DNA from 3 places in the Mesorhizobium sp. B2-3-6 genome. Region 1 is predicted to be linked to each of the others. Evidence: predicted binding sites of a transcription regulator. Region 1 holds the regulator's gene; each other region holds the start of a gene.
The links. The regulator HrcA, encoded in region 1, represses chaperone genes, less so after heat shock. The targets are predictions, from matches to a motif close to GTTAGCACTCNCNNNNNGNGAGTGCTAAC.
Positions count from the first base shown of each region.

Region 2: groES (co-chaperone GroES) is a predicted target of HrcA. The motif match lies at 2,068-2,096, and genes of this name have one in related genera.
Region 3: FJ953_RS01265 (co-chaperone GroES) is a predicted target of HrcA. The motif match lies at 2,177-2,205, and genes of this name have one in related genera.

Region 1 is NZ_VFVW01000009.1:276,705-281,287, forward strand. Features, by position in the region: gene FJ953_RS25330 (sorbosone dehydrogenase family protein) at 1-1,100, opposite strand, end outside; gene FJ953_RS25335 (hypothetical protein) at 1,225-1,425, opposite strand; gene hrcA (heat-inducible transcriptional repressor HrcA) at 1,463-2,575, opposite strand; gene rph (ribonuclease PH) at 2,829-3,545, shown strand; gene FJ953_RS25355 (VOC family protein) at 3,729-4,139, shown strand; gene rdgB (RdgB/HAM1 family non-canonical purine NTP pyrophosphatase) at 4,139-4,583, shown strand, end outside.
Region 2 is NZ_VFVW01000004.1:366,218-370,800, reverse strand. Features, by position in the region: gene FJ953_RS14370 (MFS transporter) at 1-1,039, opposite strand, end outside; gene FJ953_RS14365 (TetR/AcrR family transcriptional regulator) at 1,166-1,792, shown strand; gene groES (co-chaperone GroES) at 2,186-2,482, shown strand; gene groL (chaperonin GroEL) at 2,552-4,207, shown strand; gene FJ953_RS14350 (TetR/AcrR family transcriptional regulator) at 4,308-4,583, opposite strand, start outside.
Region 3 is NZ_VFVW01000001.1:270,451-275,033, forward strand. Features, by position in the region: gene FJ953_RS01240 (LacI family DNA-binding transcriptional regulator) at 1-344, opposite strand, end outside; gene FJ953_RS01245 (hypothetical protein) at 1,073-1,279, shown strand; gene FJ953_RS01250 (hypothetical protein) at 1,285-1,476, shown strand; gene FJ953_RS01255 (DUF1488 domain-containing protein) at 1,500-1,766, opposite strand; gene FJ953_RS01260 (hypothetical protein) at 1,763-2,011, opposite strand; gene FJ953_RS01265 (co-chaperone GroES) at 2,257-2,571, shown strand; gene groL (chaperonin GroEL) at 2,632-4,260, shown strand; gene FJ953_RS30350 (hypothetical protein) at 4,410-4,568, shown strand.

The DNA.
Region 1 (4,583 bases):
AAACCGGATCCTGCGCGGACATTCCTGCCGTCGTAGAAGGCGATGTTGAGCGGCGCCGAATGCGCCTGCATCAGAATGTCGGGGACGGTGACCTTGCCGGCAAGGTCGGGACGCGCGCCCTTGTGGCGCGGATCCTCATTGTCGCCGATATAGTACCAGGGCCAGCCGTAGAAGGCGCCTTCCTTCACTTCGGTCGCATATTCGAACGGCACGTTGTCGCCGAGCGCGTCGCGCTCGTTGACCACGCACCACAGCGCGCCCGCCGCCGGCTGGATGGCCATGCCCGAACAGTTGCGCAGGCCGGTGGCGACGATGCGCCCATTCCTACCGTCCGGGTCGAAAGCCCTGACGTCGGCGCGGCCTTCCTCCGCGCCCCAGGTGGCGCCGAGCGGCTTCGACCTGGCCCAGGCGTCGAGCCCGCCCCGCGGTTTCCTTGCCATGTCCTGGGCGGCGTTCGAGCCGGAGCCGACCGAGAGATACAGCGTCTTGCCGTCCGGCGAGAAGGCGATGTCGCGGGTCCAGTGATGAGTGGCCGGAATATCGCGGACGATGGTTTCCGGCTCGCCGGAGGCCTCCAGGTCGCCATCGCGGTAGGGAAAGCGCACGATGCTGTCGCTGTTGGCGACATAGACCCATTGCGGGTTGTCCCCAGGCGGGTAGAAGGCGATGCCGTAGGGCTGGTTGAAATTGCGGGCGAAGATGCCGTCCCTGACAGGTTTCGCGCTGCCCTCGCCGAGACGGTAGACGCGGATCTGGTTGGCCTCGCTGTCGGCGACGAACAGGTCGCCATTGGGCGCGACGCGCACGACGCGCGGATTGTCGATGCCCGAAGCGATCAGTTCCGCCGAAAAGCCCGCCGGCAGCCGCGGCTCGGCGCCTTGCGGCCTTTGCACCGGACCGGCGCCGTTCGAGGCGGATCTGGTGACATAGGGCCTGGGCTGGTCTTGCGGGCTGATCAACCGGCGCACGCCCGGCGCATCGGCCCGCCAGTCACCGAATGCGGCCGCGCCCTTCAGCACCGGCTCTTCCTGCTGGGCCAATGCCGTCGCGGCGAAGAGCAAGGCAGCAGCGATTACCACGGCGCCGGCAAGTCGGATCATCCCAGTCTCCAGCTTCTCGCTTCTTCATGCATGTCGTTGTCCCAAGACCGAAGTCACATGCATCAAGGGAACGGGCGGGCTCGGCAGTCGTTCCGGACGACACGGGGAGTTGAAGGAATTCGGGTCAGCTATCCGCGTCGAGATCGAGATCGGCGTCGAGGTTCTTTTCCAGTTCGACGAGATCGGCCGGCAGCGGCATGCCCATGGCGCGGATTTCGCGCAGCTTCTCGCGCAATTGCTCCTGCACTTCGCGCACATCCTCAGGCTGGTTGACCATCTCCTCCAGCAGCAGGCTGATCTGGGCCTTGAACGATTCCAGCGCCATCTTTTCTCTCCTCGGCCGTCTGGATCGATCCCAGCTCTCAGCGCAGCATGCGCGATATCAGCTGCGCCGTATAGTCGACCATCGGGACAATGCGGGCATAGTTGAGCCGGGTCGGGCCGATGACGCCGAGCGCGCCGACGACGCGGGCGTCCTTGTCGCGGTAGGGTGCCACGACCAGCGACGAGCCGGAGAGCGAGAAAAGCTTATTTTCCGAGCCGATGAAGATGCGCACGCCCGGTCCCGCCTCGGCGAGGTCGAGCAGCTGGATCAGCCCGTCCTGCGTCTCCATGTCCTCGAACAGGTGGCGCAGGAGTTCGATGTCGGCCTGGGCGGTGACGTTTTCGAGCAGATTGGCGCGGCCGCGCACGATCAGGCGCGCCGGCAGGCCGCTTTCCGCGCCGGCCCACACCGCCAGCCCTTTCTCCACCAGGTCCTGCGACAGCGTGTCGAGCGCTGCCCTTGTCTCTTCCTTGATACGCTCGACCTCCGCCCGCGCCTCGGCCAGCGTACGGCCGCGAATATGGGCGTTGAGAAAATTCGAGGCCTCGTGCAATTGCGAGACGGTGATGCCGGCCGGCAGATCGATGACCCGGTTCTCGACGTCGCCGTTCTGCGACACCATCACGGTCAGCGCCTTGGTGGGCTCGAGCTGGATGAACTCGATGTGCTTGAGCGCCACCTCGTTCTTGGCGGCCAGCACCAGGCCGGCGCCGCGCGACATGCCCGACAGCATCTGGCTGGCCTCGGTCAGCATGTGTTCCAGCGTGGCGCCCGAGCCGGAGGCGCGCACCTGCGCCTCGATGCTGCGCCGCTCCTCGTCGGAGAGGTCGCCCAATTCCATGAAGGCGTCGACGAAGAAGCGCAGGCCGGCCTGCGTCGGCAGGCGACCGGCCGAGATGTGCGGCGCGTAGATCAGGCCGAGATGTTCGAGATCGCTCATCACGTTGCGGATGGTGGCGGGCGACAGCGAGGACGGCAGGATGCGCGACAGGCTGCGCGATCCCACGGGCTCGCCGTCCCTCAGATAGGAATCGACGATACGCCGGAAGATGTCGCGCGAACGCATGTCGAGCGCCTGAAGTGCGGGCGCCTGAAGTGCCGGCGCGTGAAGAGCGAGCGACTGCGAAGCGGGATCGACTGCCTTGGTCATTGCGGCCATAACCTCCGGTTCAAGGATATAGACTTCGCGGCGCTGCGCGCAACCCGGTGTCGCGTTGCGCGATCAGCCGGTGTCGCACTTGCGATCACCCGGTGTCGCCGTTTGCGATCACCCGGTGTCGTGTTGCGCGATCGCCCCGGTGTCGCCGCGTTTGCGGCCGCCGGTCCATTTTCCTTTACGCCGTGCCCCGCATGCGTCTAAAAGCCGGCCAAGATTCAAAAAAGCTGACAAGAAAGCAGGCCGAATGCGCCCCTCCAAACGCCAGTTCGACGAAATGCGCGCCATCTCCTTCGAGCGCGGCGTCTCCAAACATGCCGAAGGCTCGTGCCTGGTGAAGTTCGGCGACACGCATGTCTTGTGCACGGCAAGCCTGGAGGAAAAGGTGCCGGGCTGGATGCGCAATTCCGGGAAAGGCTGGGTGACGGCCGAATACGGCATGCTGCCGCGCTCGACAGGCGAGCGCATGCGCCGCGAGGCCTCCGCCGGCAAGCAGGGCGGGCGCACGCTGGAGATCCAGCGGCTGATCGGCCGCTCGCTGCGCGCCGTGGTCGACCTGCAGGCGCTGGGCGAGCAGCAGATCACCGTCGACTGCGACGTCATCCAGGCCGATGGCGGCACCCGCACCGCCTCCATCACCGGCGGCTGGGTGGCGCTCTACGATTGCCTGCGCTGGATGGAAGCGCGGCAGATGGTGAGCGTCGCCAAGGTGCTGAAGGACCATGTCGCGGCGATTTCCTGCGGCATCCATGACGGCCAGCCGGTCATCGACCTCGACTATCTCGAGGATTCCTCCGCCGGCACCGACGCCAATTTCGTCATGACCGGCAAGGGCGGCATCGTCGAGATCCAGGGCACGGCCGAGGGCGAGCCCTTTTCGGAAGGGCAGTTCGCCGAGCTGATGGGCTTGGCCAAGAAAGGCATCCAGAGGCTGGTGAGTTTGCAGCAGATGGCGGTGGCGTAGTTTATTCATGCGGAGCCTGGGCCCCCCCCTCTGCCCTGCCGGGCATCTCCCCCCCAAGGGGGGAGATCGGCTGTTGTCTCGAGCTTCGCCAGTAATCAGCATAGAATACCATGAGCGGGCGCTCACGCCGCCAATCTCCCCCCTTGCGGGGGAGATGGCCGGCAGGCCAGAGGGGGGCGCCTCGTGACCCCCTCTGCCATTCTTGAATCCGCTCTTTACGTCACCGACCTCGCCGCTGCCGAAGCCTTCTACACCGATGTCCTCGGCCTCACCCTCCTCGGCAAGGTCGAGGGCCGCCATCTCTTCTTCCGTTGCGGAGCCGGCGTGCTGCTGATCTTCAACGCCGAGGCGACCAAGGTCCCGCCCGCGCCCGACGCGAGGCTGAAAGTGCCGCCGCACGGCACATCAGGCGAAGGCCATCTCTGCTTTGCGGCGACCGCCGATGAAATCAGCCGCTGGAAATCCCATCTGAAGGCGAAGAACATCGCCATCGAAAGCGAATTCGAATGGCCGCAAGGCGGCCGCTCGCTTTATATCCGCGATCCTTCCGGCAATTCGATCGAATTCGCCGAGCCGAGAATCTGGGGACTTTGATGCATTCTCTCGATGGAAAAAAGATCGTCGTCGCCAGCCACAATGAAGGCAAGCTGCGCGAATTCGCCGATCTGATGGCGCCATTCGGATTCGAGGCGAAATCGGCGAAGGACTATGGCTTGCCCGAACCCGAAGAGACCGGCACCACCTTCCAGGAGAATGCCTATATCAAGGCCTTCGCCGCGGCCAAGGCGACGGGCCTGCCGGCGCTGTCGGACGATTCGGGCCTGTGCGTTGACGCGCTCGACGGCGCGCCCGGCGTCTACACCGCCAACTGGGCCGAAACGCCTGATGGCAGCAGGGATTTCGGCATCGCCATGCAGCGCACCGAAGTGGCGCTGCAGGAAGTCGGCGCCGCCACGCCCGCGCAGCGCACGGGACGCTTCGTCGCCGTCATCTGCCTCGCCTTTCCCGATGGCGAGGCCGAATATTACCGCGGCGAGG
Region 2 (4,583 bases), on a different contig from region 1:
AGCCGAAGAGCTGTGCGGCCGGCACCAGCAGCACGGCGGTACGCGTCTCGTCGGCCGTGATCGCCAGCCGGATCTGATAGGGTACGATGAACAACAGGATGAAGCCCATGACCAAGGCGGCGATCCAGAATGTCGTCAGGCCAGGTGCGCTGGCAAGAACAAGGGAGGAGACCAGCGCGACGGCACCGATGGCCGTAATGGCAATGCGGTAATCGATGCGCGCCTCGAACACGGTCGCCGTCATCGCGCCCAGGACCTGCGTCGCCAGGCTGGCCGAGACGATCAGACCGACGGTCCAGCTATCAATCCCATATTGCGCACCGAGCGGTTCCAGGAAGGCCCAGATCGCGCCGAAGAACATGAAGTAGCAGAAGACCGACAATAGCGCGGTGATCGACGGAACCGTCAGCACATTGGCCAGGTTCTCCCCTTTCGGCAGGTCGGCGTAGTCACCGGGTACGGTGAAAGCGGCCGCCAGCGAGACGACGCAGACGACGGCAAGCACGATGAAGCCGCCGGACGACCCCGCCTCGGGAATGACATAGAGTGCCAAAAGCAGAGCGAGCGCACATTGCGCCAGGGTCTGCAGCGTCACGAAATAGCCGCCGATGCGCTCCGCCCGGCGCGAACGGGCGATCAGTTCAGTGGCGATCGCGACCAGGCCGCCCTCAGCCAGCCCGGCGATGGCGCGGGCGGCGATCAGCGCATTGGCGCTTGCGGCATGGGCGGTCCATACATTCGCCAGGGCCAGCAGGATCAAAAGGACGGCGCTTTTCCAGCGCATGTTGCGCGCGGAAAGCAGCATCGCCACCACGGCTGAACCGATGGCGATTGCGATCATCTCCGCCGTGGCGACCAGCGCCAGTTCATCGCCGCTGACATGGCCCTCGGTGTAGAGCGCGCCAAGCAGCACGGGCTGAAGCCCGAGGATCAGCAGCCCGACCGAGCCGATCCATAATGCGGAGCCGAGCTCGACGCCGGTCGGGTTGCCGACCAGCCAATCGCCATTTTCCGCTTGTACGGCTTGCGTCGCAGTCACGAGGCGCCTCCCAACGTCCTTGCAGTGCGATAAAAAAGCTGACAACTTGTCAGCATTACGAAACTGATACTTGATCATGTTTCTTGTCAACCGGGAATTTTGAAGCTCTCGCGAGAGATTGGGCGCATGGCGGAAGCAAGCCGGATGGCGACGGCGCCGAGGCGCAGGCCCAAGCAGGAGCGGAGCCGCGAACGCATCGACGCGATCCTTTCGACGACCATGCGGCTGATCGGCGAAAAAGGCATCGACGCGGTGACGATGAAGGAAGTGGGCGCACTGGCGGGCGGACCGATCGCCACCGTCTACCATTATTTCCCCAACAAATCGGCGATCCTGGCGATGCTCTATGAGCGCTTCTCGGAGGAAAGCCGCGCACGCTTCGGCGAGATCATCGCCGAAATAAGTGGGCTTGAGGACGTGACGGCTGCCGCGGACCGCATGATCGAGGACTATTACCGGCGCGTGGCCGACGACCCGGCCATCCAGGATCTGCAGAACGCGATACAGGCTGACAAGGCGCTGCAGAACCTCGACATTGCTGAGACAAGGCACCAGGCCAAGATGTTCTGCGACCACGTCGCTCCGATGCTGCGGCCCGACCGGCGCGAAGACTTCGCGCGCGTGGTGTTCCTGATCTTCCAGCTTGCCGGCGGCGTCGTGCGGCTAGCGCTGACGCAGGACGAGAAGGAAGGCCGCCGCACGATCGACGACTACAGGTCCATCATCCATACGCAGCTGAGACTGTTTCTGTAGTTTTCGGCGGCGGCTTTCGCGCCCCTCTCCCGTGACATCGACACGTCTTGCGTATCGAAGTATCGGGCGGCAGGATCTCTGACCGGTAGCGGCGGAGCACCCCTCCGCGCCTTGTTTCGCCGTCGATTGCGGGAGGAACCGGCGCATTTCGCATGAAAGGCCAGCGGCAACTGGCACGTTCTGCGAGCGGGCTTTCGCGGAAAACAAAATTTCGCGCCGCTGCCCGCTCGCGCGCGCCTTGACTCTCGCCAGCCAGCAGCCTATTTCACCGCCACGTTAGCACTCGCCCTGGGTGAGTGCTAACCACAGGTCCGGTACCGCCGGGCTTTGTAGATTGTCCGGCTTCGCCGGACGGAGGAACTGTTTCTCACCGTTCTCATCGAGGAAGAAAACATGGCAAAGTCGAAGTTCCGCCCGCTTCATGACCGCGTGGTCGTACGCCGGGTCGAATCCGAATCCAAGACCGCCGGCGGGATCATCATCCCCGACACGGCGAAGGAAAAGCCGCAGGAAGGCGAGATCATCGCCGTCGGCTCCGGCGCCCGCGACGAAGCTGGCAAGCTCGTGCCCCTGGACGTCAAGGCTGGCGACCGCATCCTGTTCGGCAAGTGGTCGGGCACCGAAGTCAAGCTCAATGGCGAAGACCTTCTGATCATGAAGGAATCCGACATTATGGGCATCATCGGCTGAATATCGGCCTTCCCATCAACTGAATCTTGAATCTTCGGGCTCGATCCGAGCCCCTGCCAGGAGTTGAACATGGCTGCCAAAGACGTAAAATTCTCCCGCGACGCCCGTGAGCGCATGCTGCGCGGCGTCAACATCCTCGCCGACGCGGTGAAGGTCACGCTCGGCCCCAAGGGCCGCAACGTCGTCATCGACAAGTCGTTCGGCGCACCGCGCATCACCAAGGACGGCGTCACCGTCGCCAAGGAAATCGAACTTGAGGACAAGTTCGAGAACATGGGCGCGCAAATGGTCCGCGAAGTCGCTTCGAAGACCAACGACATCGCCGGCGACGGCACCACGACCGCGACCGTTCTGGCGCAATCGATCGTCCAGGAAGGCCACAAGGCGGTTGCCGCCGGCATGAACCCGATGGACCTGAAGCGCGGCATCGACCTGGCCGTGACCGAAGTGGTCGCAGCTCTCGGCAAGGCCGCCAAGAAGATCAAGACCTCCGAGGAAGTCGCCCAGGTCGGCACCATCTCGGCCAATGGCGACGAGTCGGTCGGCAAGATGATCGCGGAAGCGATGCAGAAGGTCGGCAACGAAGGCGTCATCACCGTCGAGGAAGCCAAGACCGCCGAGACCGAGCTGGAAGTCGTCGAAGGCATGCAGTTCGACCGCGGCTATCTCTCGCCCTACTTCGTCACCAACCCCGATAAGATGGTTGCCGATCTCGAGGACGCCTACATCCTGCTCCACGAGAAGAAGCTCTCCAACCTGCAGGCCATGCTGCCGGTCCTGGAAGCGGTCGTGCAGACCTCCAAGCCGCTGCTCATCATCTCGGAAGACGTCGAAGGCGAGGCCCTGGCCACGCTGGTCGTCAACAAGCTGCGCGGTGGCCTGAAGATCGCCGCCGTCAAGGCTCCGGGCTTCGGTGACCGCCGCAAGGCCATGCTGGAAGACATCGCCATCCTCACCGGTGGCCAGGTCATCTCCGAAGACCTCGGCATCAAGCTCGAGAATGTCGGCCTCAACATGCTCGGCCGCGCCAAGAAGGTGTCGATCTCGAAGGAGAACACCACCATCGTCGACGGCGCCGGCAAGAAGGCCGAGATCCAGGGCCGCGTTGCCCAGATCAAGCAGCAGATCGAGGAGACCACCTCGGACTACGACAAGGAGAAGCTGCAGGAACGCCTGGCCAAGCTCGCCGGCGGTGTTGCCGTGATCCGCGTCGGCGGTGCGACCGAAGTGGAAGTGAAGGAAAAGAAGGACCGCGTCGATGACGCCCTCAACGCGACCCGCGCGGCCGTGGAAGAAGGCATCGTTGCCGGCGGTGGCGTGGCCCTGCTGCGCGCTTCGGGCAACCTCAAGGCCACCGGCGTCAACTCCGACCAGGCCGCCGGCATCAACATCGTGCGCCGCGCGCTGCAGGCTCCGGCCCGTCAGATCGCTGCCAACGCCGGTGCGGAAGCATCGATCGTTGCTGGCAAGATCCTCGAGAACAAGGGCGCGACCTTCGGCTACAACGCCCAGACCGGCGAATATGGCGACATGATCGCCATGGGTATCGTCGATCCGGTCAAGGTCGTGCGTACGGCTCTCCAGGACGCGGCCTCGGTCGCCGGCCTGCTGGTCACCACCGAAGCCATGATCGCGGAGGCTCCGAAGAAGGAGTCGGCTGGCGGCGGCATGCCTGGCGGCATGGGCGGCGGCGGCATGGGCGGTATGGGCGGCATGGACTTCTAATCCAGCCATCTGCTTTATGCATGTGGAAAGGGCGGCAGCGATGCCGCCCTTTTCTTTGCACATTCAGGCCTTGCTTCAGCGTAGTCGGTTGGAACCAGCGTCAGACAGCAGTGCTCTCCGCTTGCCGCGTCGCCTTGCCGGCGAGGACTGCCTGCTCGATCAGGGTAGCCACCTCATCGGCCACGACGTTGATCGATGAGCGATCGCGGGTGGCGCGGGCAATCACCATCAGGCCTTCCAGCGAGGACTCGACCAACAGCGCCAGCGCCCGTGCGCGGCGCTCGACCACCCCTGCCCTGACAAACGCCTGGCGCAGCAGGCCGATCCACTGCTCGAAAGCGGAGCGGCAGATTTCCTCCAAGTCCGGCACGTCGTT
Region 3 (4,583 bases), on a different contig from region 1:
CCGAGACGCGGATCCTCCTCGACATTGCACAGGAACACCGAAACGCCGGCGTCGACCAGCGCGTCGGAAATGCCCGACATCAGCGGCAGCGAGAAGCGGCCATAGGTATCGTTGGTGAGCAGGCCAACGGTGAAGGAGCGTCGCCGCAGCAGGCTCTGTGCCAGGCTGTTGGGCCGGAAGCCGAGGCGCTGCGCGGTCTCGCGGATGCGCTCGCGGGTCTCGGCGGTCATGCGGCCCTGGTCGTTGAGCGCCTTCGAGGCGGTGGCGACGCTGACGCCAGCCTCGGCTGCCACGTCACGCAAGGTGACGGGCTTGGGAAAGGCTGGCTGATCGTCCAATGCCATTGCGGCGAAAATCCCGATTGGGAAAAGGTTTTCTCTTACAGGCCGGAATGACCCGGCCAATGGCCGAGCCCGCTCGGAAATGTTTGGAAAAACCTTTTCTCAACCCAAACTAGGCCAGATCCAGAGGCTGTTCAAGAGGAAAAGTGGCTGGTCCTCCGGTGGTGCGAAGTGGCCGCCGGAGGGCGGGCTCACGGGCTCGGCGCCCGGCGAGTTCATCAGGCGAATTCCTGATCGGGAGCCGTCAGTGCTGCCCACGGCGCGAGCCGGCCAAAGCAGCAATCGGCGACATGTCTACAAACGACTCTTCGGTCTTAACGCTTGCGCAAATATTATCGGTTAGTTCGCTAGTCATGGCCTCGTGGCGGAGCGGCTACGCTGGAGACGGCAAATCTCTGAAGCCTCGGTTCGATCCCGAGGCGAGGCCTCCAAAAAATCATATGACGTAGAGCCTGCGTCGGATCATCAAGGGCGATGGGTCTTGCCAGCTTGCATTTGCGACCTGGGCCGGACAGGTCCTCGTCTTCGTTGTGACGCTGATGTGCCGGCAAGAAGACTGCTACCCAGCCGACTTGCGCGCTTTCAGCATCTGACGATCGGGGTCACGTGGCATGCGGCCGGCGTTAAAGCAGCCTATTTGCATTTGGCATGCAGGGCACTCGCCAAAAGAGTGCTATGGAAGGGCAAGAGCTTGCCCGCTCCGACTTTCCCCGACATTCGAGGCCATTTTCGTGCGTGAACCGTCGCTGTTGCCCGTCTTTGGAAAACTTGGCGCCAAGGGACCCCGTGCCGTTACGGTGGAACCGGTCCCGTCGGCAGGTATCGCCCCGCGGCTGCGGGAGGCGCTGGCCGCCCATGGCGGCATGGTGTTGAAGCTGTCGGTCGTCGCCTGGACGATATCGGTCCTGGGCATGGTCTTCTTCATGTTGCAGGGCTGAGGCAAATGGCCAACCGCTACGCACTGCGCATGGACTTGCCCCAAAGCTGGGCCATCATCGACGTCTTCACCGGCCAGCCCGTCGTCGTCAGGCAAAGGGCGATGGTCGGCATGAGCCCGCGCGACGCCAACGCCATGGTCGATCAGATGAATGTCCGGGACGTCAAGCGCCGGGAGAAGGCGGAGCGTAAATCCTGATCCAGCGCCGTCCGCCTGTCGTCTCAGCGGAAGTCGTCGGCCGTCAGCACATACATGCTCTTGCGCGTGCGGTCATAGGCCTTTGACGCTACGTCGCGGATGACACTGCTCTCGGTGTCGAAGGTGGCGAGATAGCCGGCTTCATTGGCTGCCGTCGCCGGCTGCATCCTCGTCATGGCATCGGCGGCGACCGAGAAGGAAATCTGGAACATGCCGTCATAGCCGACGAACCGGATGCGCTTGCCGGCCTCGTCGTAGCTGCGGCTGCGGTTGGGGAAGGTCAGGCTCATGATTTTGCCTCCGTCGTTTTCTTCACCGCGCGTTTCTTCTTCGGCGTCGGGTTCAGGGCCTCGGCCACGCGGTCGGCTTCTTCCTTGGCCAGCCGCAATTGCCTCAGCCTTGCCGTCTTGATCTCCCTGGCCCTCGCTTCGGACATATATTCGGCGGTTGCCTTGTTGCGCTCCGCCGTCTTCTTCTGCTTGTCGACAAAGCGCGCTTCAGCTTTTTCCATGATCGTCTGGTTGCCGTCGGCCATCGAGGAAATCTCCCTTGCGTCTGAAATCGTGAAAATGAACTTGTCCGATAAATAGGCACTCTGCCGGGAAAATTCAAATTTTTGAAATATTTGGTCGTTTTCCGACCCGATGAAACCGGGCGCCGAAATAATACTATGATTATTCAATATCCGCTCGGAATAAATTTTGGCACTCCTATCTATCGAGTGCCAAAGAGCCTATAGAAGGGGGCGGCCGCCTATGCCGGCCCCAGAAAGAAGTTCTCATGAAATTTCGGCCACTCCACGACCGCGTCGTCATCCGGCGCGCCGAAGGCGATATCAAATCCAAGGGCGGCATCATCATTCCCGACAATGCCAAGGAAAAGCCGCAGGAAGGCGAAGTGATCGCGGTTGGTCCCGGCGCCCGCGACGAAAACGGCGCACTTGTTCCGCTCGACGTCAAGGCCGGCGACTTGATCCTGTTCGGCAAATGGTCGGGCACGGAGGTCAAGATCGACGGCGAGGATCTTCTGATCATGAAGGAAGCCGACATCATGGGCGTTATCGAAAAGAGCGTCGAAGCCAAGAAGGCCGCCTGACTGAAGCGCCGCGCCTCTGCGCGGTGACGGCTCCACTCCAAATGCGAACTGGATAAAATCATGTCTGCCAAGGAAATCAAATTCTCCACCGATGCGCGCGACCGTATGCTGCGCGGCGTCGAGATCCTCACCAATGCGGTCAAGGTCACGCTCGGCCCCAAGGGCCGCAACGTCATCATCGACAAGGCCTATGGGGCGCCGCGCATCACCAAGGACGGCGTCACCGTCGCCAAGGAAATCGAGCTTGCCGACAAGTTCGAGAACATGGGCGCGCAGATGGTGCGCGAAGTGGCCTCGAAGACCAACGACCTCGCCGGCGACGGCACCACCACTGCCACGGTGCTGGCCGCCTCGATCCTGCGCGAAGGCGCCAAGCTGGTTGCCGCCGGCATGAACCCGATGGACCTCAAGCGCGGCATCGACCAGGCCGTCGCGGCCGTCGTCGTGGAAATCAAGGCGAAGGCCAAGAAGGTCAAATCGTCGGCCGAGATCGCGCAGGTCGGCACAATCGCCGCCAATGGCGATGCCAGCGTCGGCGAGATGATCGCCAAGGCGATGGACAAGGTCGGAAATGACGGCGTCATCACCGTCGAGGAAGCCAAGACCGCGAACACCGAACTCGACGTCGTCGAAGGCATGCAGTTCGACCGCGGCTATCTCTCGCCCTATTTCGTCACCAATGCCGACAAGATGCGCGCGGAGCTGGAAGAGCCCTATATTCTCATCCACGAGAAGAAGCTCGGCAATCTGCAGGCAATGCTGCCGATCCTCGAAACGGTGGTGCAGAGCGGCAGGCCGCTGCTGATCATCTCCGAGGACGTCGAAGGCGAGGCTCTGGCGACGCTGGTCGTCAACAAGCTGCGCGGCGGCCTCAAGGTCGCGGCCGTCAAGGCGCCGGGCTTCGGCGACCGCCGCAAGGCGATGCTGGAAGACATCGCGGTGCTCACATCCGGCCAGATGATCTCCGAGGATCTCGGCATCAAGCTGGAGAACGTCACCATCGAGATGCTCGGCCGCGCCAAGCGCGTGCTGATCGAAAAGGACACCACTACGATCATCGACGGCGCCGGCACCAAGGCGACCATTCAGGCGCGTGTCGCCCAGATCAAGGGCCAGATCGAGGAAACCACCTCCGACTATGACAAGGAGAAGCTGCAGGAGCGGCTGGCCAAGCTCTCCGGCGGGGTGGCCGTCATCCGCGTCGGCGGCGCCACAGAGTCGGAAGTCAAGGAAAAGAAGGATCGCATCGACGACGCGCTGAACGCCACGCGCGCGGCGGTCGAGGAAGGCATCGTGCCGGGCGGCGGCGTGGCCCTGCTGCGTGCCAGGACGGCGCTTGCCGGCCTGGGCGGCGCCAACGCCGATGTCACCGCTGGCATCTCGATCGTGCTCAGGGCACTCGAAGCGCCGCTCCGCCAGATCGCCGAGAATTCGGGCGTTGAAGGCTCCGTTGTCGTCGGCAAGCTCTCCGACAGCAAGGATCACAACCAGGGTTTCGATGCCCAGAACGAGGCGTATGTCGACATGATCAAGGCGGGCATCGTCGATCCGGCGAAAGTGGTGCGCACCGCGTTGCAGGATGCCGGCTCGATCGCCGCGCTTTTGATCACCGCCGAAGCGATGATCTCGGACATTCCGGCCAAGGATGCCGCGCCTGCGGGCGGCGGTGGCGGCATGGGCGGCTACTAGGATTCGGCCGGCTCGCGAAGGTGGTTTCATAAAAGCCGTCTTTCAGGCCTGATCCGTATCTCGCCGAACCGGCCTTTGCCGCAGGCGAGACGACTATCGCCGGGGGATTCTCCCCCGGCGCGCAGGCCTCTGGCCCAGGAGATCGATCCATGATCGTGTTCGTGCAGAAGCCACAGACGGTCGTCACGACCGAAACGACAGAGGAAAGCCGCTTCGACCGCATCCGCAGGATTGCCGCCGACAAGCACAAGAAATCCGAGCCCGACCCGGCAACGCCACAAAAGGGCGACCCCAAGCGTCCGATGTAATAGCGGCGCCGCCGC